DNA from 2 places in the Pseudobacteroides sp. genome. Region 2 is predicted to be linked to the other one. Evidence: riboswitches for the same ligand, from Rfam matches in the RefSeq annotation. Region 2 holds a riboswitch; the other holds the start of a gene.

Region 1 (15,666 bases), on a different contig from region 2:
GCGTTAGTGAAAATCTTATCTTTACTTTTTCCCTGCTTTCTATATTTGTACTTATGATGGTCATTATAAATGCGATTATTCCAGACAAAGATAAAAACAATTTTTACAACACATGTTTGAATATATTAGAAGAAAATAAAGATGAATTTTACTGATAGCGTAAGCGTCAAACTTAACACACATTGCCTACTTACCAAAATCTATGACATATGAAAAAATCCCACTTAATCAGTAGTGAAAAGTGGGATTTTTATACGAACTTTATATTTTGCATTCGTCTGGCAGAGTTGATGACCAAGGAGAAGTTTATCTAAAATTTCTTTATCCTGAATATCCAAATTTGGCTGTTGACTTCAAAAACTCCATCTGGGATTCCAATAAATAGAATTGGTTCTATTATTAAACATTTATAAAAAAAGCCAACTTGAGCTATTAAGTGGTGCAATTAGCAACTATATGGACAAAAGCGGATTAAAGTAAAAATTCCTTAATTAATTTCCAATTTTAAAAAAGTTCTACATGTAGAATTATTGCCGAAATGCTGTGACACAACTGTTATACCGGATTTTTATGCAATAATTTCCTGACCTATATAAATTGAATCAAAACAATAGAGTAGCATAATAAAAATGCAAGAATTATAGTCATTTTTTCCAGTTTAGTTATTGAGTTTTAAGAGTAGCTTCAAAGCCGCTTTGCAGTACTCTTACAGAGCCAAGCCGGAGAAAGTATACGATAAAAATTTTATTGTATACCTTTCTCCGGCCTTAAAGTCTATTTCGTGTAGCTCCGCAGAATTTCCAGTTTAGTTAGATAACAAAAAAGATTTATCGGATTTATTTCAAATTTACGTTTGGGTTATCTTGTTGAAATATGGAATTTTTTCATATATAATGTATTAAACTACAAATTATTTTATATAGATTGGAGTGTCATATATGCATAAAGAAAATATAGCAGTATCAAATGATAATGTAATTGGGAGACTTTATAATTTAATATCTGCACTTAAGAATACTGAAGATATTAACTCCGAAGAGGCATTTTGCAAAGTTTTCTATTTGGAGCAGAATAACAAAGCCTCAGTTCTTTATAACTATTCAGAATTATTTAAAATGTGTACTTTAGGGATTAATGAAATACAGCAGCTAAATCCCAAAAATATCCAGAAATATTTAGATACTTTAAATAGTGCAATTGAGGGACTTTCTAAAATATATTTTAATGCTTCTTCCAATGTTTTGAATAATGGTTTAGATAAATTTAAAGATTATTTTGATAAAACTCTTATGCTTTCTCTTGAATATTGTGCGGATTACTTATCTGAACATAGTAAAGAAGTTGTTATTGAAGATGAAAAAATACAAGAATTAATTAAAGAAATCAATGAACTTATAGAAAGTGTTCTTAACAGCAAATTACATAATGAGTTAGAGAGAATACTTATCTATCATCTCAACAATATAAGAGAATCATTGTTAAAATACAAGTTATATGGTTCTCAAGGTATTATAAATAGTATATCAACTACTTTAGGAACACTTATACTAAACCGAGAAAAAGTTTATGCTGATAAAGATAAAACTAATGTAGAAAATATTTTTAAAATTGTTAATAAAATAAATGGAATTGTAGGATTTGCAACTAAAAGCGTAAGCTTATTAAGCTCAATCTATAAAAAAATAACTAGTGATGATGAATAATTAGATGAGATTTCTCTGGATTATTGAACTTGTAGTGTTGCTTTCACTTTTTGATGATGGAATTTACATATTAGTACCTTATGCCTCAAAAACATAAATAAAAAACAAGAATTTAAGCAGCCAAATTCACCAAATCCTCTGTTGATGCGGATAATACAGCATTCAAAGCAGAGGATATTTTTCTTCCTTTATCGGTCAAGGAATACTTATGCTGCTTTGGGAGCTTTCTAATAATTCCGTGAGAACGAAGCAATGCAATCTGACGGCTGATTTTTGAAGAAAGCTTTTTACCAGCCAATCCATTTGCCCAATCCGTACCCATCAGTTTTTCTTGCAATGCCTTGTTCGTTATAGCACCTGCATTAAAAGCCGGATCGGATATAGCTCTCAAAAGCTCCCTGTCTTTTCCGGTAACATCCAGCCCTCTGGACTTTTTCCCATTCCGGGAAAATGAGTTTGTAATCTCTTCAAATACTTTTCCTACAGGTGTTTTGTCCGATACGGTTGCAAGCTGTTCCGCAAAACTCTTATTCCGTTCTGCTGAAACCTTCGCTCTTAAGTTTATATCAGCTATACCTTTACGCATCGGGAGTAGCTTTTTACCGCTTGTTTTGTCATCACTTTCTGTATATCTCTGAACAAGATATTTCTTTGGATTGTTCATGGTCGTTTCAATACGTAGAACATTTTGTTGGTTGTAGAATTTCACACTATTATTGTCAACATAATGACGGACTCTCAAGCCATCGTGCCAAGTGTTAACTTTTGTCAAAAGCTCTGGATTTGACAGTGGGTGCGGTTGACCGCAAGAGGCTTTCCATAATAGGATTTAATGACTGTGGGTCGTTAAATATGTAATCCCTTGCCATCTCACTTTGCCACAATGTCCAATAATATCTCATGCCGTCCCCAAGTATTTCTGGCATTTGGGAAAAAGCCTCTTTTGAAAACCCGGATAGCATATCTTCCCAATTTACATCCAACTGTCTGTCCAAGAGTTTTTGAGCCAGTTGATAATCATCTATGTGTAAAAATTTGTTCCCATCAACTATGTATTTGCATTTTTCCTTATCCAGTGAACGACGCAGCCATTCCCTTCCGTTGAGAGCTATCTGTATGCCATATGGTGCCCAAGTCTGAAGCCTTATGCTCATGAATCCGTAATCTGTATGGTCATAATAAAAGTAAAGATGCTTACACCTTGATTTTTCCGGGCGTAAACTTGGAAATCCTGCTGTTGCATCAAATGTTGAGCGGTATGTTGTACAACTCTCGACACATGACCAAACACCTATCAAGCCATCTTTCACGCCGGATTCCTTCTGGAGATTGTGTGCAAGTTCTTCCTTGCGAGTGTTTATTGATGGGATATAAATTATTCCCCTGTCACAATGCTTTTGTGAATATGCTTCGGCTGACTTAATTATTGAAGTTGACTGTTTTGTAACCCAGTCCTTGTATTCTTTATTCAATACTCCTTGGCTTTTTAGAAAAGCTTGCATTCCAAGTGCATATGCTATAGGTTTAAGTGTTCCTTTAAATATCAATCTGTCAAAACCTTCGATGCTACCCTTGATTATTGAACCAAATCTATGTAATAATGTATCCATGCGTTGCCTCCATATCCTTATTTATGATTTTCAGCAAATTCATTATAAGCATTGGCAACGCATTTTTCAATTGTTTACTGGACTTGTTTTTTTATTGGGTTGTGAGCGTAACCCACTTTAGTAAAAAAGACGCAAAAGAGCAACTCCCTAATAAGCCTACCAAAGTTTCATGTAAAATATGGTAAGAAGTGGAATCGCCAATTGGAAATTACTTTCCTTTTGGTGGCGTATAAAGCCGATTGCTATGAAGCAGAGCATAAACTTTTTTGAGAAGTCTAGCAAGAGGAGAATAAATATTATAATGAGGAGGAATGGTTATGCCTGCTAAAGATATTAAATGGAGTGCAGAGGATGTTATAGCAGAAGAAATCATTCAAAATGTTGAAGAAAAGTGGAATATAACATTTCCAGAGCTTTATACCAAAATTGTTACCAAACATAATGGTAGTATTCCGAGAATGAAAAATAATAATAACCAGTGGGTAAGCGGAATAGTAGACATTCCAAAATGGGCCAGTAGATCAGCTTGTTTTCAGCTAATTACATTTCATGAAGGCCAATATAGTAGGGGAGAACCACTTATTGTTGCAATGAATGAAGTATTCAAAGATTCTGTTCCAGACCCATCGAAAATTTTTGCATTTGCCCAAGATGGAGCAGGTAACTTACTATTATTTGATTATAGAAAAAGCTCAGAACCATCAATTGTATTCATTGATCATTAACAATCAAGATTAGAAGATGACCTATCAGACTTTGAACTTGAAGAAAAGTCAGTCGAAGAGTGGTTAGGGGATAATTTATATCCAGTATGTAATTCATTTGAAGAATTAATTGATATACCCTGATTTTGATTAATGATGTTTAAGTTTTGTATATGATATTGTAAATGCAGATGTGTTTTAAGTTTGTGATGCATCCTTTAAACCCAGCAGCCAATTAACTGCTACCTCAAGAGACTCAGCTATTGCTACCAGTTCAATATCGGTTACAGGGCGAGTTTTTGCTTCGATTTTTGATATAGCGGTTTCGTTTAATACAATCCCCCGAATTTCCAAGCGGGCAAGGAGATCAATCTGCGTTATCTTCGGTTTGCAATTGTTCCTTGCCTGCTTTACTCTATCTCCAATCAGATTTCTTGTCTTTTTCATTCTATATAGCATTCCTTTCTTGAGGTACAAAACAGTATGAAAGTAAAATAATGGTATTTTCTGTCACGCTAGGCACCTTCCACATAAAACACAACTTGATTATAGAGCAAGTTCTATGATAATATTTGCTTAATAAGCAAGTTTAAATATTTTTATAAAGAGGTATGATTGGATGGAAAGTTCAGAAAGCCAAGAGATGATGATAAGGAGGAAGATGGAAAAACTGAGAAGTGAATTAGATGAAATGATTCTTACATCATCCCAAGATAAAATTCTTAAAAAGAGCCGGGCATTGGATGCTATGATTTTACGTTACATAAAAATGACTTGCAGTAAAAAGGATTGAAAGGTGGTATTGGGTATGATTTCTGACTGTGAAAAATGTGCTAATAAGGATACAGTAATATGTAAAAGCTGTGCAGAGACTTCTGGCGGCAAACCTTCCATGTTCAAGGAGAAGGAAGCATCTGAAGATTAAGCAATTCGGGGAAAATCTCCAGTGTGAAAAAAGTCAATTTTGATAAAAAAGTAACCTATTTAGATAAATTTGATTAGAATATGTGAAAATGGCCTGTTTTTATCAAAAAATTTATTTAAATGCTAATTACCTACCTAAGTTTTGTGCAAATAAACGAGATGGTGGAGTATGATGAGCTAATAAAATTTTTTAGCTGTAAAACACTTCACTATAACACCAGGCTTTTGTGAAGTGGTATAGTATAAATTATAGGTGATATGGCTAATGAAATTATTGGTTTAACTTCGGTTATTCACTGCAAGAGAAAGGCACTAAAGTTGTGCTTGTAAATCCGATGCATGTAAAGAGGAGTAAGGAGTTTGACGATAACAGCCCAACTAAAAATAACCGTAAAGACCCAAAAACAATAGCAATGTTGGTTAAGGATGGGAGATATATTGAGCCCTATATGTCAGAAGGGGTTTACCGAGAGTTAAGAATATCAATGAAAAGCAGCAGAAGAAAGTGTAGGTGTGAAAGAAAGGGAAAACTACACTAAGCCGATATCTGGAAATAAGCCTATAGATGATTTAATATTTTTTATATTAGAGTTTCCCCAATAAGTGAGCCGACTATGCTGTGCACAGATTGTCGGATGGATAAATGCATCCTTTGATAATATTGATGGTGAAAGGAGGTTGTTTGATGGACTCTTTAAGTATTATGAATAATGCATTGGCATACATTGAAGAACACTTAACTGAGAATATCAATTATAGTAAAGTTTCTAAAATTGCTTACTGTTCAGAGTATCATTTTAAACGGATGTTTTCTTTTTTATCAGGTATAAGTTTATCGGAATATATCCGTAGAAGAAGACTAACGCTGGCTGCACTTGATTTGAAAGATAGCGATCTGAGAATAATTGATTTAGCTGTCAAATACGGTTACAGTTCAGCTGATTCGTTTTCCCGTGCTTTTCATTCTATGCATGGTATTCTCCCTTCTGAGGCAAGGAGTGAGAATATACAATTAAAAGCTTATCCTAGAATGACCTTTCAACTATCAATTAAAGGAGCGTGTGAAATGAATTATCGTATTGTTGAGAAAGAGCCTTTTAAGTTAGTTGGCTTTAAGAAGAGAGTTCCAATTATTTTTAATGGTGTTAATCCAGAGATCGCCAAAATGTATGCACTTCTAACCCCTGAAGTAATTAAACAATTAAAAGCACTTTCAAATGTAGAACCAACAGGCATTATTAGTGCTTCCATCAATTTTTCTGAAGGAAGGATGGAGGAGAAGGGAGAATTAGATCATTACATTGGGGTAGCAACTTCAAGTGATGAAACAGCTGAATTTGATGAACTAGAAATTGATGCTAGTATCTGGGCGGTATTTGAAGCAATTGGACCATACCCGGAAACGCTTCAAAATGTGTGGGGAAGGATATACTCAGAGTGGTTCCCAACTTCAGGATATGAGTCAGTTGAAGGTCCTGAAATCTTGTGGAATGAGAGTAAGGACACAGAGAACCCGAAGTATAGAAGTGAAATATGGATTCCAGTAAGGAAAAAAACACTGAGTGAGTAGGTAATTATGGTCGAGGGCAATCCATAGACGAGTGCTTTTTTGTACTTGTTGTTTATCAGCTAAAGAAAAGAGGGTCGTGTGGAGGATGGGGATGGTAAATAACATTATGTAGTCAGTTTGGTTCTTTGATCAAGAAATCTGGATAAAAGTCCAAAAACTCAAGATTAATTATTGACTATTAGAGGTTATTGCGTTAATATAATAATATTCTTTGCACTGCATTACATTTCTGATGTGAAATGCTAGATCAATAGTACAAACTGAGCAGGCGATGAACCTTATATTTTAAGGTCATGGGGCTGGGTCACCATGTGTGGCAGCAGATTGTGATAATATACACATCTGTGGGACAGTAGTATGTTCCATAGGTGTGTTTTTTATATCCAAAGGAACAATATGAACTTGATTTGTGAGCCTACGTTTTTACTGTTGATTGCTGCTGCAGTTATTTATTTTATCCTTGAAGAGCCAAGGATGGTGCTATCATGCTGATTTTTGTTATAGGTATTATTAGCACTGGTGTTATTCTAGAATGAAAAACAGATAAAACTTTAAATGCGTTAAAAGATTTATCTGCTCCACATGTCAAGGTTATCCGAGATGGAAAAGAAACTGTTATTGCAAGTTCTGACCTTGTACCTAGTGATTTGATGATGATTTATGAGGGTGTGAAAATCCCGGCGGATGGTATTATCCAACGACTGATTATCGGCGTAAACATTATTGCTATGCGGGAACGTTGGTAACACAAGGAACAGCAATTGCATTGGTTGATAAAATGGGTACAACGACCGAATACGGTAAAATCAGCACTAATGTAGCCTCAGCACCAAATGAAGATGCCTCTCCAGAAACAAACAGGCAGTCTGTTAAGGGTTTGTGCAGGAATAGCTGCTGTACTGTTTGCACTTGTCGGAGTGGTTACCTATTTTATTAGGTGCAGTATCCGGTACTGTGCGTTGATAAGGCAGGGACAATTACCATGAATCAGATGACGGCTCAGAATGTCTGGGCACTGAACGATTATACTCATCCCCTAATAGAAACGATGGGACTTCACAGGAGAATAATTATGATTAAACTTATTTATCATTTAACACTGCACCGTAGTAAATGTTATTTAATCCAGAAATACGGTAAAGATTTTTGGAAGCAATTCAAGGCAAATTCAGATAAGACCTTTGCTGAAATTTTGCCACAGGTGCCGGATATAGGCTATAGTATTTTTTCCTCCAACTACGAGTTTGGTCCAAGCTATATTGCTTGGTATAAAACCTTTTTAGAACTCGGAGTAACGCAGGATGAAACAATTCAGAACATCTGGACAATGAACGAAAAGATGGTGACGACCATACCACGTCCATTTTTGAAGGTAATCGGCAGATTATATCTGAGTGGCCTTCGCAAGAAGGCTGCCGCTCATATGATACGGCAAGAGAAAGGCTATCTACATCTATACGACTGGGCTATCACTTATCATGAAATCGATCAGAATAGCTTTGAGTTGGATATTGCTGAGTGTGGGTTGAAAAAGCTGGCACATCAATTTAAAGCTGATGGGTTGCTTCCAGGCATCTGCCGCATGGATTACCTTTTGTCCAATCTTATGGGTAACGGATTTGTTCGCACAAAAACACTTGGTGATGGTAATGATTGCTGTAACTGCCATTATGATTTAGTTGGCAAGTGTGAATGGTCACCTGAAAAGGGCTTTATTGATAGAAAGTAGAGATGAATAGACAATAAAAAATGTTTTTTTCAAAAACTAATATTCCGGATATTGCACAAGTGCTGAAAGAAAGTTTTCCTGAATTTATCCTGGGCAAAAACAGGAATAAAGTGTATTTGTGTTTTACGAAGGGACAGATATGAAATCAGTTTAATGAATCCGGACTTGATTTTCAAGTTGTATTTGCACAAGACGAAAGTGGGATTGATTGGGTTTTTAGATTACCTAGACGGGAAGATGTTATGCCCAGAACAAAGATAGAAAAACGAGTATTAGATTTGGTTAATCAGTATACTCAATCTTTTCAAGCACCAAGCTGGATCATTTACACAGATGAGCTGATTGCATACTGTTCAGAATATCACTTTAAGCGTATATTTCTTTTTTATCAGGCGTAAGTTTGTCAGAATACTGGGAATCCGAAGTATAGAAGTGAAATCTGGAACCCTGTAAAAAAGTTCGCCACCAACAATCCAAACATATAGAGTCGGTGGCGATAATAGAGCGGGAAAGGCTTGGTGAGTGAGATGTATAGGTTTTTTAAAGTTAACTATTAGGCATAAATACCATCATATCGAATTGATTTGATTTGGTATGAACAAACGCTATTGTTAATATCAGATTTTATAACATCCCCACGTTTCTTAAGTAGCAATGATCTTCCCAATTCTGATATATATGAGAGATCCTTATTTGAGCTGGAACTATCAAAAGGTGAAACGATTCTAAATAAGTATGTACCTAAATCACTGGCATTCTCAAGCTCTACAGTGCTTCCAATAATTACATACGGTAAGTGATTAAGGTCCTTTATCTTTTCACGGGTTTGTATTTCAGCGATTTGGGATGATTTAATCAAGTCTTCAAGCTTTTTGAGATATATGTCCAAAAGACAGCTAAAATCATCGCGTAAAGCTGATGGTTCAGAATAAATTTCATTTACTAAATCATTCTTTCGCTCTTCAAAGTCAACTAGATGATTTAGAATAGCCCTATAAACATATGTAGTCAGTTCAAAATTCGAGGTCATGGGACTGTATTTCCTTTCTAAATACATTAATTGGAATTCGTTTTTTAAAAACACTGTAGGCACCCTGCTATACACGGGATGCCTAACAAATCTATATATTCCTCTGGTTGTATATAAAATAGAAATTAGAATACCTGGCAATTTACTGCAGTTGCTGAAACCTCAGGTATAGAAATTTTCTTTATCATATAATGTAATTCGCCAGCAGGGATTTGTATATTTACATTCTCATTGGCACTTTTAAACAGCAAGGACTTGCCTAATGGTGAAAGACAAGATGCACATACAATACTTGTATCCTGTTGTTTTTTATATGGTAGAACAATGCGATACTGGTAGTCCTCCATATCATCAGAATCATGTACATCAACAATACTCCCAATAATCACAAATGGACAGTCGTGCGAACTGGTTATTCCAATACTTACTGAACTTAGATAATTATTGATATTAGTCAGATATTCTTTAAAAAATGCTTCGAAATTCATACTTTCGTGCGTTTCTTCGGAATAGCGTTCCCTAAAAATAAACTCCTGTTCTTTTGCAATTTCATTTGTGTGCCAAGTTAAAAAATCATACATTTTCTTTGATAATAAATTTTTACACATTTCCATCTCCCTCTTTTTCTTTGTGTTATTAAATGGAAAATACCTAAAAAATAGAACAAGGCATCTCGCAAAATAGTTTGCGAAACGCCTATATTATATATGATAACATTATTGTAAATGGATGTCAATAGTGTTTTGATTTTCCATTTAATTGCTAACTAAATATTTAATGGATAGCTTTGAATTAAATAACAAAGTACAAATTTTTGTTTTAGGGCTGATATACTTGAATGAAATGGTGTCGATAGTTTTATATAATAACTGTTACATGATACAATAATTGCAAATGATATGTATAGGAGGAACAAAATGAATTTTAAGGCTAGGGTTTTCATTATTTCAGGTACAAATTCGGGTATTGGAAAAGCTTGTGCAGAAGCATTGCTTGACAATGATGCAATGGTTGTGGGTTTGGACATAAAGCAGGCTTCAATAACCCATAAAAGGTACATGCATTATTTGCTAGATGTAACAGATGAGGAACAAGTAATAGATGTATTAAATGAAATTGATGATAAACTTGGTAGAGTGGATGGACTGGCAAATTGTGCTGGCATTTATGCAAGTTCAAAACCGTTTTTTGAATTAAGTATAACTGAATGGAATAAAGTAATTGCAACAAACCTAACAGGGGTCTTTATACTATCCAAGTATACAGCTCAAAAAATGATGAAATACAAAAGGGGAAAAATCGTAAATATTAGCTGCATAAGATCAAAAATCTTCAGATCCAACATGGCAGACTATGCTGCATCAAAAGGGGGTGTGGTTGCGTTGACATCAGCTATGGCTTTGGATTTGTCATCACATAACATTCAGGTAAATTCTGTAGCTCCTGGATTTACTTACACAGGAATGACAGCAAAATCTTTTAATGATCCGGAGATAAGAGAATTCTCTGAAAGTATAATTCCGGTCAGAAGAATAGCGAAACCAGAAGATATTGCAAATGTGGCATTGTTTTTATTATCGGATATGTCAGATTACATAAATGGCGAAACAATATTTGTCGATGGTGGTTTTAAGGTATCAAAATGAATACAAAAGATAGGGAAAAAAATTATATGAATGATACAAAGATGAAAGATGGCTTTGCATCAGCTGAGCCAAAAGCTGAATATATTATATAGAGTACTGGACACAATAATAAAACACTACGTGGTTTTAAAGACCTCGTTGATAGTTGCCGCTGTTTTTTTGTATGCTGTATTTATGCCTAAAAAAGTTGCCGTAAAAATTGGTTTATAAGAAAGACACAGTAAGATACTATACTAAAAATATTGCATAGAAAAGGAGATAATATGATTCCAGAAAAAAAGCTAGATGCCGTTAAAAATGCTTTGCGAGCAGCATTCGAAGTAAGTGAATTTGAAGATATAAGTATAATGACTTCCGGGCTTTCTTCCGCTCTGGTTTTTCGTATTGTTGTAAAGGGAAAACCATATTTGCTTCGTATCATTACCCGTACTGATGAGATGGGTGATCCAACCAACCAGTTTGCCAACATGAAGGCAGCCGCTGAAGCGGGTATTGCTCCTCCTATATGGTACATGAGCATAGAAGATAGGATTTCAATCACAGACTTTGTGGAAGATCGACAGTTTCCTATAAGTGAGGCAAAAACTAAGCTGCCTGAGCTGATTCGACGTATGCATTCACTGCCGCCCTTCCATAAGCTTATGAATTATCAGAGTAACATTGACGGTTTTCTTAGAAATTTTCAGGATTCTAAAATGCTTCCGGAAATTATAACAGAAGAGCTATTTAAGCAGTACAATCGTATTTTTGCTGTTTATCCCAGAAATGATCAAGATTTGGTTTCATGCCATAACGATCTCAAGCCGGAAAATATTCTATTTGATGGAGAGAAAGTTTGGCTGGTGGATTGGGAAGCAGCCTTTTTAAACGATCGTTATGCGGATATTGCTATTGTTGCAAATTTTGTGGTAAATAGTGATGAAGAAGAAGCGGAGTATCTTAGAAGCTATTTCGGAGAGACAGTGGATGATTACAGACATGCTCGGTTTTTCCTTGCACGGCAAATATTACACATGCACTATATTGCAATTTTTATGCTGTTTGGTGCAAAAGGTAAACCTGTTGATGTAGATATTATAAAACCCAAGTTCAGAGACTTTCATAACCAAATATGGGATGGTGAAATAAGTTTGGCCAGTGATGAGGCAAAGATTAAATATTCATTGGTTCATATGGAGCAATTTTTGCACAATACTAAGGCACACAGATTTGAAGATGCATTACATATTGTTTCGAGTTCACATAGACTGATGTAAAATACCGTAATTTCCTAACTAGACATCAAGAAAACCGGAATTCATTATGAATTACGGTTTTCGATAATTTTTACTGTCAATGTCTCACTGCTTAAGTATGTTCTAACCATGATAGGGTAACTGCGGCTATTGCTGAACCTGAAATCATATGAACCATAATTGACAGTGGCGTCCTTTCCTTTAGGGACATAGCCTACAGTCTTTGAATGCTTATGCCGTTCAATTATATTAAGATTGCATGCTTCTGCGGCATTGAATAATGTACTGGAAACCTGGCATATACCGCCTCCAACACCTATACCTTTCTTGGGTACACCCTGCCTTCTTACAATAATAGTTGCATCTTCATAGCCCTTTTCTTCTGTTCTCCTGCCTACTATTGTGTTGAAGGAAAATTCCTCGCCAGGTGAGAGTTTAAAGCCGTTTATTTTCCTGGATGCCAATTTTATATTATTTACCCTCGACGCATCTTTATCCAGTATGGAAGTTGTATAACTGCCTATTGTTACAATATTTTTCATTAAATTTTGTGATGTAACTAAAGGCATAATCTCATCAACTACAAGGTCAATCTTATCACCTTCCTGTGCATTAAAGAGTGCTTCTATAGTTTTGTCTACATTAACCTTTTTACCTACCTTGCCTCGGTTTATTTGCCAGGTAGAACTGTCAAGAGTGGCATCCGCAGCTTTAGTGTCAACAGTTGCAGCATAATTCATGATCTTTGAGATCAATTCAGACTCTTTTAGGCTTCCCACATTTTCATTATTCAAATAAACATTATTTTTAACAGTCCGCTCTATTGTGGGAAATTCTATGACTTTTACCGGAGGGCTTTGTTGAGCCTGATTTCCAGGAGTCTTTAAACTACCCCTTGAACTGCAAGAGGTCATTATCATTATTGATAATAAAATGTACACTACACTCAAGTACCTTTTCGAGCTGAAATCCATGTAAGTTTTCATAATCTGAAATTATCACCTCCTTTATTATTATTAGTGGTACATCAAAAAGTATGTCTTGCTATATTTGCTAATATTGATGAAAGTACCAGGGATTTTTCAATCTAAAATACAGATATTATAGATGCTATAAGAAAATATAAAATATTAATCATTTTTAGTATAGAATAAAGAAAGGTGTATCGGAGTGTCTGAAATTAGTAATAGAAAGTACTTTTTTATAATTATAATCAATTTATTTACTTTGCTCTTTTGGGCATCTACCTCAGCAGAAGCTCATGCTGTTCAAAGCAAAAAGATTGTTATTGACCCAGGTCATGGAGGGGTTGATAGTGGATGTATAAGGAAAGACTTGCATGAAAAGGATATTACTCTTGATATATCGGAGAAAGTTAAAAGCATTCTACAGAATAAGGGTTTTAATGTGGACCTGACTAGAAAAAGTGATGAATCATTGTACAATTATTGCAAAATTGGAGACACTCTTGAAAGAAGAGATCTCAATGCACGGGTAAATAGAATAAACGATAGCAATGCAGATATTTTTGTCAGCATCCATGTAAATAGTTATTTTAACCCTGAAATTAATGGCTCCACAGCATTCTATTTTAGTGAGCAGTGTTTGAAATCTAAGGCTTTAGCAAAAAGTATACAAAGGTCTTTAAACAACCTTGTCATAGAGGGGAATAAGAGGATGGCTCATAATTCCCGGGCTGAGGATTATTATATTTTAAAAAATACAACTATACCGGGTGTCCTGGTTGAGACAGGATTTATCACCAATCCGAGAGAGCGAGGTTTGCTTTCTACAAATTCATATAGGCAAAAGCTAGCCAAATCTATTGCTTCGGGAATTGCAGAATATATGAAGAGCCAGGGTTAAGAGTAACTCCTGGAAATCCAGTGTATCTTTGCTGTTGCCCACTCATAGGATTATATGATTATCATATGCTATAAATTATGACATCGGTCACAGTTTTTTTTATCACCTTGCTGTATAGTAGATTAAAAGTGCTATTTATTTCATAGATTACGTTTTGGTGGGCAATAATATCCTTGTGAATCCAACAAGCTGTATATATGAAATAATACAAAACGGGTGATGGGGTGATAAAATGAAAGAAAAATTTATTATTGCGGGCAATGGAATAACTGCAATCAATGCAGCAAAAGCCATTAGAGAGATTAATTCCGATGTGGAAATTCATATGTTTGGGGATGAAAGGTATTACCCGTATAATCGAATAAAACTTTCAAAAAGTCTTTTGGATAAACTTGAGGAAGATGCTTTACTTTTGCAGAAAAAGGATTGGTATGAGGCTAATGGTGTGTATCTACATCTAAATGTCGGCGTGGCTGGAATTGATGCAAGCAATAATCAGATTCTTCTGAATGATGGAAGCAAAATGGGTTATGACAAGCTACTTATAGCCAGCGGAGCAAGAAACTTCAAGCCGCCTATTGCCGGAATAGATAATCCGGGCATCTTTACAATTAGACAGTTGGAGGATGCGTGGAATATTCACCAAAGCATTGAGGGCAAAAGCTCTGTTTTAAATATCGGAGGGGGGATTCAAGGGCTGGAAACGGCATGGATTTTGCATCAGCACGGCAAAAAGGTAATTATTGCTGAGATATCTAACAGGCTCATGCCAAATCAGTTGGATCAGAAGGCCTCCCGAATTCTTTTGAAAATTCTGAAAAATTATAATATTGATGTATTATTGGATACTCAAGTGGAGAGTATCATCTGTGATAAACAATTTGAGTGTACGGCAAAAAACAAAGGTACAATAAAATGCGATATGGTGATTTATTCGGCAGGGATCAGACCTAATATTGAATTCCTGAGAAGCTCTCCTGTTGATATGAAAAGAGGCGTAATAGTAGACCGGGAAATGAGGACCAATATCGAAAATATTTATGCCGCAGGAGATGCAGCAGAGCTTGAAGGGAAGGTAACAGGGCTTTGGAATATTGCTATAGAACAGGGAAAAGCGGCGGGATACAATATGGCAGGAAGGAAGACAGAATACCGGCAGATTGTTCCTGTAACCACCCTCAATGCATTTAATATATCGCTTTTCTCAATGGGGAATGTTAATGAAGGCGAAGATGTTTATACCATTACTGAGGAGGATGCAGAAAGTAACCTTTACAAGAGATTATTTATCAAAAATGATAGGATTATTGGTGCAATTGTCATAGGAGATACAAAAAAGTCGCCTGCACTAAAGACAGCGATTGAAAAGGAAGTATCGTTGGAAAATATAGATATTGAAAGAATATCAATAGATGATTTGATGGAATCAATAAAAAAAGTAAAGGAGTGTAAAGTATAATGGTAGAAGTTAAATTCTGTGAAAACAATTTTGTACACGGGGTGGAGGAAGTTATAACCAAATTGCAGGAGAATAATGAAAATGCAAAGGTAATTGTTGAGTCCTGCTTAGGCTACTGCGGAGATTGTGCCGAGGGCCCTTATGCACTGGTTAATGATGAGCTGGTTCAGGCAGATTCGGCGGATGAGCT
Region 2 (15,666 bases):
AATAAACGCCTCTACTAAGAATAATATATTTAATTACATGAAATGTCAATGATAATTATTTTAAGTTGTAAGCTGTGACACAAGCTTCTATCTCTATAGTCCGGGGCAATATTACGTTAAGGGATAGCTTCTCCAAATTCACCTCTCCCAAATCTTCCGGTTTAAGTGTTCCATCAAATGAAAACGGAAGGCAGTACTCTATATTATATGTATTGTCATCATCTTTTTCACTGATATAATTCAATACAACTTTAACATTTCCCGTTGTACAGCACATATTGGGGCAATAAGAATCATATGCACCGCAAATGCATGCATCAATTTTTTTAATTTCATATATATCCTTTTGGCCCTCATCCAATGCAAAACAACCTTTTAATATTTTCCTAGAATTTATTTTATTCTTTGACCCTGTAAGAATACTGGTTAATACGATTTCTGAATCCATAGCTTTTTATCCTTAAAAAAATTTATGTTACATATTATGCATACAAATATAAAAAAGTTACGATAAACATAACTTCTGCTTTTCAAAACATTAAGTTAATCGTAACTTTTTATACATCAAAAGATTTTTTGAAGGATAACGTTGCTCCATGAATTTTTAGCCATTGCTGTGCCTTTTTATATTCAGGCAAATAATAGGCTACCAGGCTCCAGAAGTCTTTTGAGTGATTGAGGTGCCTTAAATGACATACTTCATGAAGAACCACGTAATCAACAACCCAAAGTGGTGCCATAATAAGTTGCCAGTTAAAATTCAGGTTGCCTTCTCTAGAACAACTGCCCCACCTAGTTTTTTGTTCTTTAAGCCGAATAGCCTTAAACTTCAGCCCTGTAATGCTGCAAAAATGGTCAAGCCGTTCATTTAGTATAGCTGCAGCAGCTTTCCTATACCACTTTCTAAATACGCCTTCTACAAGTATCTGTCTTTCCTCCCCCGAAACTTTCTCATCCATAAGCACACAAAAAGCATCGCCCTCAAAGCTTACTGATGCGATGCTCTTTTTGTGTCCAACTATATTTATTTTATAATTATTACCCAAATACAGCAAAGTCTCGCCTGTTTCCCATTTTCTTTCCGGCATATTCTGCTTTTTCTGAAGCAGTTCCATATAATGCTTGGAAATCCAGCCGCTTTTCTCCTTTAATACTCGTTCAACATCACAAATTTTAACCTTCAGAGGCCTAACTATATAAAGCCCGTTGTTATCTATCACAAGCCTTATGTTCTTGGCTTTATTACTGTCTTTAATTTTATATGGGATAAAAGACTCTCCAATTTTAAGAGTATATTCTTTTGTGTTTTCCATATAATTTCTTCCCTCTAAAATATTTTACCGGAGGCTTTTCTTATTTCAAGTCCAGCCTTTTCCAATTTCCCTCTAATTTTTTCGTATTCCACAGGCCTTTTGATTTTAAGGGTTGTAGTCTTAATGATCTCATCGTTAGTCATTATAAAATAGCGAATGATTTTGTACTGGGGAAGATCCTTGTTAATCTCTTTTACTGCCTTTTCAAACATTGAGGCCAGTTCCTTCTCCGAAGGCACCTGTCCCTTATCTTCCACTAACTTTTCCTTATCTATAACCAGCTCGGCACACACCTGAACGTCACCATCCGATGCAACATTTCCCCATACAAAAGATTCCTTCACACCTTTTATATTATTAAGTAACACCTCATATTCTTCAGGAAATGCCTTTTTGCCATTGGCCAATACTATCATGGATTTTGCACGGCCGGTAATCCTTATTACCCCTTTATCATCTACAGTTCCCAGATCGCCTGTCTTGAACCATCCATCTGGTGTAATGACCTCTTTTGTTTCTTCCGGGTTTTCATAATAGCCCAGCATAACATTTTTACCGCGAACCATAATCTCACCCATACCGTTTTCGTCCATTGAGTCCAGCGTTACCTCAACTCCCCCTAAAGGATAACCGATAGATCCCGGAATGTTTATAAAATCATTGTTAGCAGCTACTACAGGTGAAGTTTCAGTCAATCCATACCCCTGGAGTATCTTGAAGCCTATATCCTCAAATCCAGTTATAACCTCTTTATCAAGGGGGGCCGCTCCAGATACCGCAAGCCTTAAGCATGGTCCCAATTGGCTGAATATGCCCTTAAATAGCTTCTTTCTTAAATCAATACCAACCATTCTTAAAGCACCGGATATTTTTAAAGCAGTACGAAACGACTTCTCCTTGCCGGATTTTTTTATTCCTTCCATGGTTTTTCTGTACAATGCTTCAAATATGGCTGGGACCGCTACCAATATAGATACATTGTACTCCTTAAGATTTTGCTGTACATATTTGATACCGTCACAATAAGCTATACAAACGCCACTGTATACCATAAATAAAAACCCTACAGTATTCTCAAAAGTATGATGGAGCGGAAGCAATGAGAGGTGCACATCGTTTCTGTACACCTTTATATCAGTTGTGACAGATGTAACATTGCTGGCAACATTGGCATGGGACAGCATTACACCTTTTGCCATGCTTGTAGTTCCTGATGTAAAAAGAAGCATGGACATTTTGTCTCTATCTATAACAGCATCTACAAAAGACCTGTCACCCTTACTCAAAAGTTTTTTTCCATGATCCTTGATTTGACTTAAGGATTTAAACTTGGATTTATCACCTTTAATATCCTTAATGTCATCCATACATATAAAACATTTTATTCTATTATTGGAAGTTGCAACCTCATCCATTACACTCTGGTAGGATGAACTGTAAAATATAGCCTCAACTCTTCCTCTTTCAATAAGGTTTTCAACCTCTTTTGCCGGAAGGTATTTATCCATAGGCACCATAACTCCTACACCATTTACTACAGATAAATAGCAAACCCCCCAGTCATATCTATTTTCACTCAGTATTGCAATGGATGCATCTTTTAAACCCATTGATATAAGTGCCGTACCGAGGCAGTCAATGTCGTCTGCAAACTCCGTATATGTTTTGCCTGTTATTTTTCCGCTCTTGTCTTTATATCTAAAACCTATATCATTACCGTATTTTCTTGCAGAGTCAACAAGCTCCTTGAGGTCTTTTACTACTCTCGGCTCATAGTATCCTGTTCCCTTTACTATCCTTCTGCCGTCTTTATTATAAATCTCAATGCCATTTTTCATATTCAGCACCATCCTTTTTGTTTTTTAAGGTGATTCATAATTTACAATAAAGTTCCTATTATCTCAAGTATATCCTCCTTGCCCTGCCTCGTTTGGGATGAAAACGGTATTATTTTTATATCAGGAGATATTTGCAGCTCCGTCCTAATAACCTGTACATGCTTTAAAATTTGCCCCTTTGATATTTTATCGGCTTTTGATGCAACTATTATATAGGGTATTTCACTATCCAATATCCATTTGTACATTATTTTATCATCTTTTGTAGGACTATGCCTTATATCAAGCAGCATAATTACCATCTTGAGGTTGGATCTTGTAAAAAGATATTGTTCTACAATAGTTTCCCATGACGATTTCTTGCCCTTGGATACACTTGCATATCCATAGCCCGGTAAGTCAACAAAAAACATTCTTTCATCTATATTAAAAAAGTTAATTGTTTTAGTCATTCCAGGAGTGCCTCCCACCCTGGCAAGATTTTTTCTATTGGTCAATGTATTCAAGATTGAAGACTTACCTACATTTGAGCGTCCTACAAAAGCAACCTCTGGAAAATCCGACACCGGATACTGTGCCGGACTAACCGCAGTAATTTCAAAATCAGCGTTTTTTATAATCAACTTTAGTCCTCCCGTTTTTCAATTAATGAAAAGTGGTTTATCTCTTAAACTTTTCACTCTGTATATTTTATTTATATTGTTTACTTTTTATAAAATAAATACTTATTTCAACTTCTCCATAATTGCACTTCTTATCTTTTCTGTAAGATCATTCGTATCCTTCTTTGCCACTTCGTCCTGTAAAATAGGCGGAAGAATAAATATTTCTACATTGGAAGGCTTTATAGCAAACTTCTTTTTAGACAGTATATTAATGGTACCTTTTATAACAACAGGCACAATAGGTGCACCGGATTTTACAGCAAGCTTTAAGCTTCCGGGCTTAAACTGACCCAATGTACCGTCAGAGCTCCTGGTTCCTTCCGGAAATATAACCATGGATTTACCTTTTTTAACCTGCTCTGCCCCTTGATTAATAGCTTTTAGTGACTGTTTGGGGTCATTTCTAACTATAAATACCCCGCCTAATTGCCTTATCCACATATTTAAAATAGGTATTTTTAACAGCTCAATCTTTGCAATAAATCCTTTTGGCTTCTCTATAAAACCTATCATTACGGGAATATCCAAATAACTCTGGTGGTTTGCTATAAACACAACACCTTTATCCTTCGGGATATTCTCCTGCCCAAAAACAGTCACCTTAGAGCCGGTAACCCAAATCACATGACGTGCCCACAAAGCTGCACGATAATTAATAAATTCGTTTGCTTCCTTTTCCAATCCCCTTTTATTTAATATGGCAAGCCTAACCCAAAATGTAAGGGAATACAAAAGATAGCCTATAAAATAAAGCAGAACAATTAAAGCTCTAATCATTTATACCTCCAAATATTTTACAAAAACCATTTTATACAATACTTGTTTTTATTATAGATAACCTTCTTTAAATCTAATATAATATATTTGTACCCATTGTGAAATATTAAAGTTAATATTTCACAATATTTTATGACAAAAACAAACTTTTGTCGATGTAACAAAGGAGCAGCCCAAATGGATTCTAGATCAATAAATTTAAGTGCCCTTCTCAAAGAGAAGGGGTGTAAACTAACCCTGCAAAGGCAGATTATCCTTGATATAATAGGAAGCTGCCAGGAAAAACATTTAAGTGCTGAAGAAATACACGATATGGTAAAAAAGTCTAACCCTGATATTGGCCTGGCAACCGTATACCGCACCATGCTTTTATTTAATGAAATAGGCATTGTCCATAAGCTTGATCTTGATGATGGGCTAGGTAGATATGAGCTTAACAGACAAAAAAGCAGCCATAGGCACCATCATCTTATTTGCACTTCCTGTAATGCGGTTATAGAAGTTGAAGAAGATCTTTTAGAATCTCTTGAGCAGCAAATACTAAACGAACATGGCTTTATCGTTAAGGATCATAGGGTAAAATTTTATGGTATCTGCAGCATGTGTACCACCACATAATTGAAAGCCACTTTAATGCCACTTTATATTATTTATCTTCTCTGAAATCCTGGGCACAAAAGAACTTTCCTGTGTCCCCATCATTATCCAAAAGAGCGGGTACCAGTGCACCTGGCAATACTGTTGTAACCTCATGCATTGCATTTTCACCACCCAAATCGGTTTTAAGCCAACCCGGATCCAGGAAGTTTACCAATACTCCGGTTCCTCTAAGATCTGCTGCCAAATCCATGGAATATTTATCTACTGCAGCCTTTGAAACACTGTAGGGTGCCAGCTGAGGTATGTCCTTTATTCCCGAGGTAAGGTTGATTATTCTGCCGAATCCCCTTTCTTTCATTCCAGGAGCAAAGGCATTGCAAGTCATAACAATGCTGTAAAAGTTAATCATGAATGTTTCCTTCCATTCATCAAGGGTTATATCGTAGATCTCTTTCCATTTATTCTGAATGGCTGCATTATTATAAAGTATGTCAATACAGTTGTGGTTTTTCTTAACTTCGCCAATCATCTTTTCTATATCATCAACTTTAGATAACTTACCTTCTACCACATCGGTCTTAATACCATACTCTTTCAAAAGCTCCAAGGTTTTTATACAATTTTCTTTTTTTCTGCCATGTACAATAACATTACATCCTTCCCTTGCCAGTCCCATTGCTATCTGCTGTCCTATCCCTCTTGCAGATCCTGTCACCAAAGCCCATTTCCCTTCCAACTTTTTCATAAGTAGCTCCCCTTTCAAAATTTTATAAAATTAAATTTGGCTTAAACGTTGTTTTTACAGATTTATTCGTGAATATCTATACCTGCTAACCGCATGAGGTAAACCGCATTTCTCGTAGTTGATACCCCATTTTTTAATTTGTAATCAAAGTTTATCCTGTTGTCCTTATAGTATTCTTCAAAATGGTAATTTTTAACTTCAAGCCCTTCCTTCTCAAGGTCACTAAGCTCAAGATCATGTGTGGATACAAGACCTGAGCAGTTTAGCTGGCAAAGCCTTTTAATTAGAACGCGTGCCCCCATATGCCTGTCTCTTGAATTAGTACCCTTAAATATCTCATCCAGCAGGAAGAAAACTTTCCTTCCGCTCTCTGCTCCATTTACTATTTCCTTAATCCTTAAAAGCTCAGCATAAAACGATGATATGCTCTTTCCCAGATCATCACTGACTCTCATACAGGTATAGATATCAGCAATAGATACTGAAAAGCTTTCGGCACAAACAGGGGCACCTGCATAAGCCAAAACTAGGTTAATCCCTACAGTACGCAGCAGTGTACTCTTTCCAGACATATTTGAACCTGTAATAAGAAGCACCTTTACGGGATTTTTGATTTTGAGGTCATTGCTAACTCCATTTTCCCCAAGCAAAGGATGACCTAGCCCTTTTGCTTCAATAAAAGGCCTTGATTCCTTAATATCAGGCATGGGCCAGTGAGGATTATCAAAACTGATTATGGCCAGGCCGCATAAAGCCTCAACCTTACCCAATGCTTGAAGCCAGGACAAAAGATATTTCCCCGAACTTTGTTTCCATTTCTCAATAGCTACCATACATTGGTAGTCCCAAAGAGTAAGAATATTCAGCAATTCAAAAAATGCACTATGTCGTGCTGATATGTTATCAATTATTTTTGACAGTCTATCCAGCTGTTTAAATGCTTTAAGGCCTTCATTATTTACCATTTGACCCTTAACAGCCTTGATATATCCAGATTTAAAATTATGCTTTTCAAAGTGCTTTAGGGCATTATAATAGACTTTTATATCCTTACTATATTTCTCCGCCAGTCCAAAGATCTCACTCCTTCGTTTTCTGTTGATTCGCAATAATGCAGCTTGCAATAACAGCAAAAGCAACGGGATATGAAAAGTTAAAAACTGTGTGTTTATAGCAAGTAGAATAAAAATCCCTGTAAACACAGGTAAAACTTTGACGGATGTGGAAATCCACTTCTTAAGATAAAAAGTTTCATGAACCAAGGCCCATTTTATAAGCTCTTCAGGGTCTATAGTCCTCCCTGGCACCCTCATGGCTTCAGCTTGGAATCTTTGCCTCCAGCCAAGCTTCATTGACAATTCCGCAACAGCCTGCTGCCTTTCAACTATTTCTTCAATGCTCTTAGGTGTATTTCCCAGTATATCTCTGAAATACCTTCTGCCATAATAGGTTTTTGAGGAGTTTATCCACTGGAACAAAGATCTATCGCCGAATATATCCAGGTCTTGAAAGTATCTGTGCCCTGCATCCGAATATTCCTCGCCCTTATCCTTAAATTCACTCCATTTACCTTCAAGTCTTTTTATGGAGTTAACATTTATATCTAATAAAAAATCAAGAAAATTTTTTATTCCTATAAGCTTCTCATGTTTAATAACAAGGTATACAAAAGCAGCAACAAATGCAATTATAGTAGCAATAAGCAATATATAAAGCTTAGCAAGGTATAACACTACCCCTACTGCAACTCCGGCTATAAAAACTCCCAGCCTTAAGTTACTTACCATATTTATAGTCTTTGTCTGGCTCTTTATTAGCTTGCTGTACTTATTTTTCCTCTTTGTGTATGAATTATAAGGTGTTTTCATCCGATTGTCTCCTTCTAAGGAACGGCTATATATTACCAGTTTTATATAAATTGAGCAACAAATTGTACTACAGCGATAACACCAATAAGTATTAAAGCCCCTACTCCAATTCTTGATATCCTATCTTGAAACGGAGCACTCCCCCTTACAATTAATATCAACCTATAGGGTATTTGTAGTGCCATAAAGGCATACAGCATAGCTGTGGCCTTATTGGAATTCCATGCAGATACTAAAGATAGCTTGCTCATATAAGCAAAGCTTCTTGTACCTCCACATGACGGACATTTATATCCTGAAACTGTTTTAAAAACACATGGCATCCTGACTTCATAAAAACCATCATGAAATCTGAATGCCACCCCTTGCCCATCTGTTTTTATAAAAAACGAACCAATAATCGGCACCAAGCATATTAAAACTAACATTAAATTTAATAGTAAATTATCTCTTTTCAAGTTTTATTCCTGCGTTATCACTATTTATATTTTTGTAAGTCTACTAAAAGCTATTGTTATCATTGTTTAACTCGTTCATTTTCTGAAAGTAAGTATTCCAGTCAAATCCTTGCAAATTATATACTATAAGAATTAGAATTAGTACTCCTAATAAAATTCCTACAAAGCCAGTAATAATCCCTGCAATGGCAAAACCGCTTCCTTTTTCTCTTCCTTGTGAGTTATCTATCTTTTTCTTCGCCATGAACCCGAATATTACCCCTAGTATACCAGGAATAATACCTATCCCATAGCAGCACCCCAAAACAACTGATGCTATACCTAAAACCATTGATGCAATTGAAAAACCGTTGGTTGCAACTGGCATAGGCGGCGGTGCAAAACTGTTGTATTGATTATAATTATCCAACTGAGTACCGCAGCTTACACATACATTATCAAAATCCTGATTTGAATAGTTGCATTTTGGACAGATTTTCATCAGTCAGCCTCCCGTCATTGATTTACCTTATAAAAAGGCACATCAAAATTTTATATTAAATTTGGCAATATTACAATATAGTGCATAAATTTTTATTATAATAGTGTTATCCGAATAAAATTTCTTTTTCATGCCTTAATGTGAATATATTAGGCATTGATAATTTGAAATTTTTTTGATAAATTTTAATCATATAATTAATCATATTATTGTATTTCGTTTTATTTATCTTTATTCAAAAGTTCCCATAGAAATATTGTTTATTCTATCTTCTTAAGCTAAATTAATTAAAAGGAGCCGATAATCTATGAAAAAAATCCTGAGCAAGAAAAATCTACTGGTGGCATCCACAGTTATCGCTTCGCTGCTTCTATCGTCATGCGGTTCTACCTCCGGCACTCCGGAGAAGGAAGCCGACAAAATGCCTGGCTCCATTATAGCAGGTTCAAAACCATCAGGCACACAAATACAAACAAACATTCCACAGCCAACACCTACACCAGTCCCAGAAAAGAAGACAGTTAAAGCCAAAGGCCTTTACCTTACAGCATCTTCCGCTGGTGGAAGATTAAAGCACTATATCGAGCTTGCAAACACTACTGAAATTAACAGTTATGTCATTGACTACAAAAATGATGAAGGTATAGTAAGTGTTAATTCATCAGTTCCAGCAGCAAAGGAGGTTAAAGCCATTCAACCGATATATGATGCTGAGAAGGTAACCAAGGAGCTTCGTGACAACAATATTTATTCTATAGCTAGAATAGTTTGCTTTAAAGATCCATTCTTCTCTAAAGGTAAGCCTCAAGCTGCTATAAAGAATAAAAGCGGAGACTTATTTATCCACAATGGGGTAACATGGGTAAACCCTTACAGCAAAGAAGCATGGCAGTATAATATTGACCTTGCAAAAGAGGCTCTGGCAAAAGGTTTTGATGAAGTACAATTTGATTATGTTAGATTTCCTGATGGGAAAAAGAGCAATATGGTATTTGGGGACACTAGCAATAAAATGATGTATGAAACTATTAATGAATTTTTGGCTGAAGCAAGAAAGCAAATGCCTAATGCTGTTCTTTCTGCAGACGTATTTGCAATTATATGCGAAACCCCTGGGGATAACGAGGGTATAGGCCAATACCTTGAACTTATAGGAAAAGATATTGACTATATATGCCCCATGGCTTATCCATCCCATTACGCTTTAGGTCAGATAATCAATGGAACTGCATTCAAAAAACCCGACTTTGAACCCTACGGAGTTATTAAAAACACACTTGTAAAAGCTAAAACACGCTTTGCCAAGGTTGATGGACCTACACCAAAGGTAAGAACCTACCTACAGGATTTTGATGCCTCTTGGATAGGCAAGGGAAACTGGCAGCGTTATGGTGATGAACAGATAAGGCAACAGATACAGGGCGTTTATGATGCAGGCTATGAGGAATGGTTCCTATGGGATCCAATGAACACTTATCACGAGGGAGCTCTGAAAAAAGAATAGAAAGTCTTTGACATAAAGTAAGGGGGCTTGAATGGCCCCCGTTTTTATTTTGAATAAAACTACCTAAAAGCTTATTTCACTAAATGCCAGGCTCTATATGTATACTCACGTTTGTATTTTTTAATACCTCTTCCAAGTCACTTTCTATGCTGTCACTAAGTTTATGGGATTGCTCAACCGAAATATCTTTGTTTACGGTCATGTGAAAGTCTATGTATTTGATGCTTCCTGATTTTCTGGTCCTTAACTCATGAAAATCAATAATCTCATTTTTATATCGGTTTATGACGCTCTTTATTTTTTCTTCATCGCCATCGGATAGCTTTGTATCCAATAAGGGGCAATACGCATTCCATATAAGTGAAATTGACTCTTTTAAAATCAACAATGCAACTAATATTGCTACAATGGGATCAAGTATGGAAATACCAGTAAACTTTATTAGCAACATGCCTATACCAACCCCTAGAGAGGTATACACATCAGTCTTAAGATGAAGAGCGTCAGCCTCTAGTGCTACTGAGTCAACCTGTTTTGCCACCCTGTAAAGCTTTCTAGATACAAAAAAGTTCACTGTCGCTGATATAAACATGACCAAAAGAGCTATGTTGGTTTCACCAATGTGTGTAGGTCGTATAATCTTTTTTATAGCTTCCCAGATTATAATTACAGCTGCCACTAAAATCAAAAGACCTTCAATAACTCCAGAAACATTTTCAACTTTTCCATGTCCGTAAGGATGGTCTTTATCTGCAGGCTTTGCAGATATTTTTACCGAAAAAAATGCAATTAATGCCGCAACCAAATCCATTCCTGAATGAATAGCCTCGGAAATTATACTGACCGAACCGCTTAAAATACCTGCGATTACCTTTAATAAAATTAAAAACGAATTAGAAACAACCGATAAAATGGCAACCCTTGTTTTAATACCTAAATCATCCATACTCTAAATCCCTCCACAATTTCCCACAACATTAAAAAACCTGCAAAACTATAAGTATTTAACAATATAGTCCCACAGGCATTTTTTACCCTGCTGCCGTTAAGCCGGCCCGGCTCCACAAAGTCCACGACTCAGTGGCCTGATCCATTTTACTCTTCAATTTAAAGTGATTAAGAGTTATTATATAATAATTAGGGAAGTACTGTCAATAAAATTGGTAATGGTTTTTGTTGAAATGCTGCTTAACCTTTTTTATTGTTTCTTCTTCAGGTTCCGGCATTCCGAGATAAAAACCCTGGACCACATCGCAGTTAGTATTAACCAGGTGCTGATATTGTTCGTAGGTTTCAACTCCTTCTCCGATAACCATTAGCCCCATCTTTTGACCTATATGTACAATGGAATCTGTGATATCAGTACTTATACCAATATCATCTATAAATTCCTTATCTATTTTCAATGTATTTACCGGAAGATTCTTTAGATAGCTTAATGACGAAAACCCTTTACCAAAATCATCAAGAGATATCTTTATGCCATGCTCCTTAAGTTTTTTTAGTTTCGTAAGATTATCATCTATAGATTGAATAAGTACGGACTCTGTAAGCTCAATTTCCAGAAATCCCGGTTCTATTCCGGCTTCATTAATTATACCTAACACTTTATCAACGAAATCCTCCTGAGCTAATTGAACTACAGAAATATTTACAGAAATGCTATAAAATTTTGCACCTTCCTTATGCAGTCTCTTATTAAATAAACAGGCTTGTTTTAGAACCCACTCACCCATAGGAATAATAAAACCGTTTTCTTCAGCAAGCCCAATAAACCTGCTTGGCATAACCAACCCGTATTGAGGACTGTTCCACCTTATAAGTGCCTCAAACCCATAAATATCTTTTGTTTTTGTTGTATATTGAGGTTGATAGTATAGTTCAAACTCATTGTTTTCCAATGCCTTTCTCAGATTGCTGGCAAGTATGACCTTTTCCATTATTTCATCGTTAAGTGATTTGGTATATATCTTATAATTTGATTTTCCTTTTCTTTTAGCATAATTCATAGCAGTATCGGCATTTTTTAATAATGTGTCAAAATCTTGAGACTCATCAGGAAATAAAGCAACCCCCATACTTGCCGTAATATAAAATATATCACCATTCACATTAAAGGTTTTGGAAAATACACCCGTTATTTTGTCTAAATATTCCTTAATAGAAGAATCTGATCTAATACTCGGTATAAGTATGGCAAATTCATCTCCCCCAGGCCTTGATACCATACATGGGCTGTCAAACATGGAAATCAGCATATTACTAAGTTCTACAAGAAGGACATCCCCGTAATAATGACCAAATGAATCATTTAAAAGCTTGAAGTTATCTATGTCAATAAGCACCAACATTCCAGAATCTCCGTTTTTCATAGAATCCTCTATAACTCGTCCCGCACACTCCTTAAGGACGAGCTTGTTTGGAAGACCCGTTAGCAAATCATAATAGGCCAGCTTTTTAATCATTTGTTCATGATTTTTTTTATCATTAATATTTGTAATTGAGCCTGCCACTCTGACAATATTACCTGACTCATCCTTTACTGCCTTCCCCTTTATCAAAATCCATAGATAGTCAAGTTTTTTTGTCTTTATTCTTACTTCATATGAGAAGTTAGGTGTTGCTCCTTCAAAATGCCGCCTTTTAGCTTCCTCAGCCCACTCAATATCTTCCTGATGGCAGAGAGCTTTAAGGTCATCTAATGAATGCCCAATTTCATCTCTATCATACCCAGTAATTTCATAAAACTTGTCTGAATAAAAAAGCCTGTTATCAGAAGCATTCCAATCCCATATTGCATCATTAGACCCTTCTAATGAAAGCTGATACCGCTGCTCGCTGTCCATGAGCTTGTTCTTTGTAATATTAAGCTCGTCATATTTATTTTTCAACTCTTCTTGAGATGCTTCCAACTCTCTTAGCACCCAGGTAAGTTTAGCATTATTATTCCTTATGTTTATTTCTGCTTCAATTCTTTCTGTCAGATCCATTCCTATAAGGTTTATTATAAAAAATATGGATTTGTCCTTATAATTATCCTTCATGTTTACATTCCATAAAATATGAAGCAGCTTACCGTCTTTACGCTTTAGTGACATCTGCACATTTCCCGAACAATTGGATTTTTTTAATGCATTGCGAATCTCAAAAAATTTTACCCTGTCTTCCTTGTCAAGCATTTCAATAAAGCTTTTGTTTATTACATCCTTTGAGCTGTATTGAGTTGTAATTTCTGCATATTTATTAAAGAACAAAATGGTTCCATCATACTTTAGTCTTAAGGAAAGGATATTTGCAATATCTATGAGGTCTCTTGATGCATCTTCCTCATATATAAGCCTCCTTTTCAAGTACTGACTGTATATTCCGGATAATACAGAAATGAGAACAAACAATAAGATAACAATGTTTATTACATAAATGATCTTACTTACCTTTTCAGTAGCCTGGGCTTTAGAAGCTGTTACAGCTATTGACCAATCTGTGCCATTAACAGGTGAGTAACCTATATAGTAAGTCATTCCCTCCATTGTATACTCTCCAGATCCCGGCATACCCATCATCATATTGTCTCCAAGCCTTTTCAATTCTTCTCGGCTTTGATCACTTCTTAATTTATCGAAATAACTTTTGATAGAATATGCCTTTTGTTGATCTCCGCATGCTATTACTGAGCCCTCTCTATTTATCACAAAAGCAATACTGTCATTTCCGAATTTTATTTTTGAAACAATATCATTTATATAATTGATATTATATGTGGAATGTACTACACCAATAATACTTCCACCTTCATCTTTTTGAGGAACAGCAAATGCCACTACTGTACTGCCATCAACCCTACTTATGACCGGACCTTGAATATTCTTTTTACCCTTTAAAGCCCTTTGAAAATACGCTCTGTCCCAGTTGTTGAATTTTTTCCCGTCAGTTGTAAAAGAATTACCATTTAGATCAGATATTCCATACCTGATTGGGCTCTTTAATGCTGCCTGCCTTTTCATTTCCTGTAGTTTGGTATCAATATTTTTATGCGGATCGGAAACTATGCTTTGTGCCGCAATAGAACTAAGCAAATCAAGATTTAGTCTGAGTTCTGATTCAACTGTCTGGGCACCTTGCCTTGATAGATCCACGAGAGATTCCATAACATTGCTTTTTAAATTTTCATAGGCTAGATAATAAGTCGAGCCGCCTATCACCAGTATTGCAATAACCGTTAATATTGTATAAAAGGCTTTAGGTCTATTATAAACCCGAATTTTCATGAAACTCCTCCATCATAAAAAGCTTTATAATACAGAGTTCAAGCATATTTGATATTTAAAACACATTACAATTGGGGAACATCAAACGAAAAGTCAACATGTAGTTCTACAAATAGTCAATGTAATAGATAAATCACTTTAATATAAATAATACAGACTTGCTAATAATTATATATTATGTAAATGGATTTTGGAATAACCAAATTATAAAATTTTGGACAAAAAAATAAATAATAAACTGTGAAGATAAAATATACCTTATATCAGCTTATTATTTATTTAAAGATAGTGTTATGCTGTTATTATTTACTAAATTAAAAGTGTTAATAATCTTACATTTGGCGAAGCAAATAACGAACGGTTCAACGGGATTTGCGACAGACAAATGTTATAGATTTATCACTTTTAATTTAAATTCAAAATTAATTTACACTTTGCAGCAGTTCCTCATCTTTAGTTTCAATACCAACTTTATCTTCCTTTGAAACAACAGACATTTTCTCCCATGCCCTCGAACGCCATCTTTTAAGCATCACTATTCCTCTTATCCATTCATCCATCGCAAAAGCTGTCCACACACCTATAAGACCTAAATGTAGAACAACACCTAGAAAATATGACATAAACACTGCAACCGACCACATTGAGACCAATCCCAAATACAGGATAAACCTTGCATCCCCAGCACCCTTCAGTGAGAATCCTACAACAAGATTAAACGATCTGCCTGGTTCAAGTATAACAGTTATAGCAAACAACATTCCTCCAATTGTTATAATGTTCTCATTATCTGTAAAAAACCCCAAAAATACTTTTCCGAATATAAAAAACATTACAGCTACGATAAATGATACTGTAACAGCAATTTTAAGACTTCGCAGGCATGTCTTATATGCATCATCAGTTCTTCCTGCTCCAATAAGGTGTCCTATCATTATCTGTGTAGCCTGACCTGTAGCCAAACCAAACAGCATTATATAAAACATCAGGTTGAAAACATAAAATCTTGTTTGGAGTGCATACTCTCCCATATATGTTGCTATTAAGCCGGTTATAACAACCTGGGATATGTTATATGATATGGATTCTCCTGCGGAAGGACCTCCAATCTTGAAAATGCTTTTTAGTATTTGTGCTATGGCATTCTTG

Evidence for each region. A riboswitch is a leader RNA that binds a small molecule or an ion and turns the genes downstream of it on or off. The one in region 2 is predicted to bind nickel and cobalt.
Region 1: it holds a riboswitch for nickel and cobalt, as region 2 does, so the genes downstream of both, VIO64_RS21200 (cation-translocating P-type ATPase) here and VIO64_RS14355 (cation diffusion facilitator family transporter) in region 2, are expected to answer to the same signal.

Annotation. Positions count from the first base shown of each region.
Region 1 covers NZ_DATCTU010000122.1:163,851-179,516, reverse strand. The annotation lists gene VIO64_RS21245 (hypothetical protein) at 1-155, shown strand, start outside; gene VIO64_RS21240 (hypothetical protein) at 939-1,703, shown strand; gene VIO64_RS21235 (hypothetical protein) at 1,816-2,445, opposite strand; gene VIO64_RS21230 (hypothetical protein) at 2,462-3,313, opposite strand; gene VIO64_RS21225 (SMI1/KNR4 family protein) at 3,631-4,038, shown strand; gene VIO64_RS21220 (XRE family transcriptional regulator) at 4,216-4,464, opposite strand; gene VIO64_RS21215 (hypothetical protein) at 4,637-4,810, shown strand; partial or broken gene VIO64_RS21210 (IS110 family transposase) at 5,211-5,444, shown strand; gene VIO64_RS21205 (AraC family transcriptional regulator) at 5,627-6,511, shown strand; NiCo riboswitch at 6,762-6,866, shown strand; partial or broken gene VIO64_RS21200 (cation-translocating P-type ATPase) at 6,908-7,568, shown strand; gene VIO64_RS21195 (L-2-amino-thiazoline-4-carboxylic acid hydrolase) at 7,584-8,240, shown strand; partial or broken gene VIO64_RS21190 (macrolide 2'-phosphotransferase) at 8,387-8,590, shown strand; gene VIO64_RS21185 (GreA/GreB family elongation factor) at 8,794-9,324, opposite strand; gene VIO64_RS21180 (GreA/GreB family elongation factor) at 9,396-9,878, opposite strand; gene VIO64_RS21175 (SDR family oxidoreductase) at 10,188-10,916, shown strand; gene VIO64_RS21170 (phosphotransferase) at 11,180-12,172, shown strand; gene VIO64_RS21165 (VanW family protein) at 12,217-13,137, opposite strand; gene VIO64_RS21160 (N-acetylmuramoyl-L-alanine amidase) at 13,322-14,017, shown strand; gene VIO64_RS21155 (NAD(P)/FAD-dependent oxidoreductase) at 14,250-15,476, shown strand; gene VIO64_RS21150 (DUF1450 domain-containing protein) at 15,476-15,666, shown strand, end outside.
Region 2 covers NZ_DATCTU010000093.1:44,692-60,357, reverse strand. The annotation lists gene VIO64_RS14410 (hypothetical protein) at 56-448, opposite strand; gene VIO64_RS14405 (SprT family zinc-dependent metalloprotease) at 558-1,313, opposite strand; gene VIO64_RS14400 (AMP-dependent synthetase/ligase) at 1,328-3,151, opposite strand; gene yihA (ribosome biogenesis GTP-binding protein YihA/YsxC) at 3,193-3,774, opposite strand; gene VIO64_RS14390 (lysophospholipid acyltransferase family protein) at 3,877-4,593, opposite strand; gene VIO64_RS14385 (transcriptional repressor) at 4,771-5,211, shown strand; gene VIO64_RS14380 (SDR family oxidoreductase) at 5,240-5,938, opposite strand; gene VIO64_RS14375 (MutS-related protein) at 6,001-7,806, opposite strand; gene VIO64_RS14370 (DUF2752 domain-containing protein) at 7,848-8,168, opposite strand; gene VIO64_RS14365 (DUF4190 domain-containing protein) at 8,308-8,745, opposite strand; gene VIO64_RS14360 (putative glycoside hydrolase) at 9,053-10,249, shown strand; gene VIO64_RS14355 (cation diffusion facilitator family transporter) at 10,329-11,195, opposite strand; NiCo riboswitch at 11,261-11,351, opposite strand; gene VIO64_RS14350 (bifunctional diguanylate cyclase/phosphodiesterase) at 11,401-14,517, opposite strand; gene VIO64_RS14345 (MATE family efflux transporter) at 14,940-15,666, opposite strand, start outside.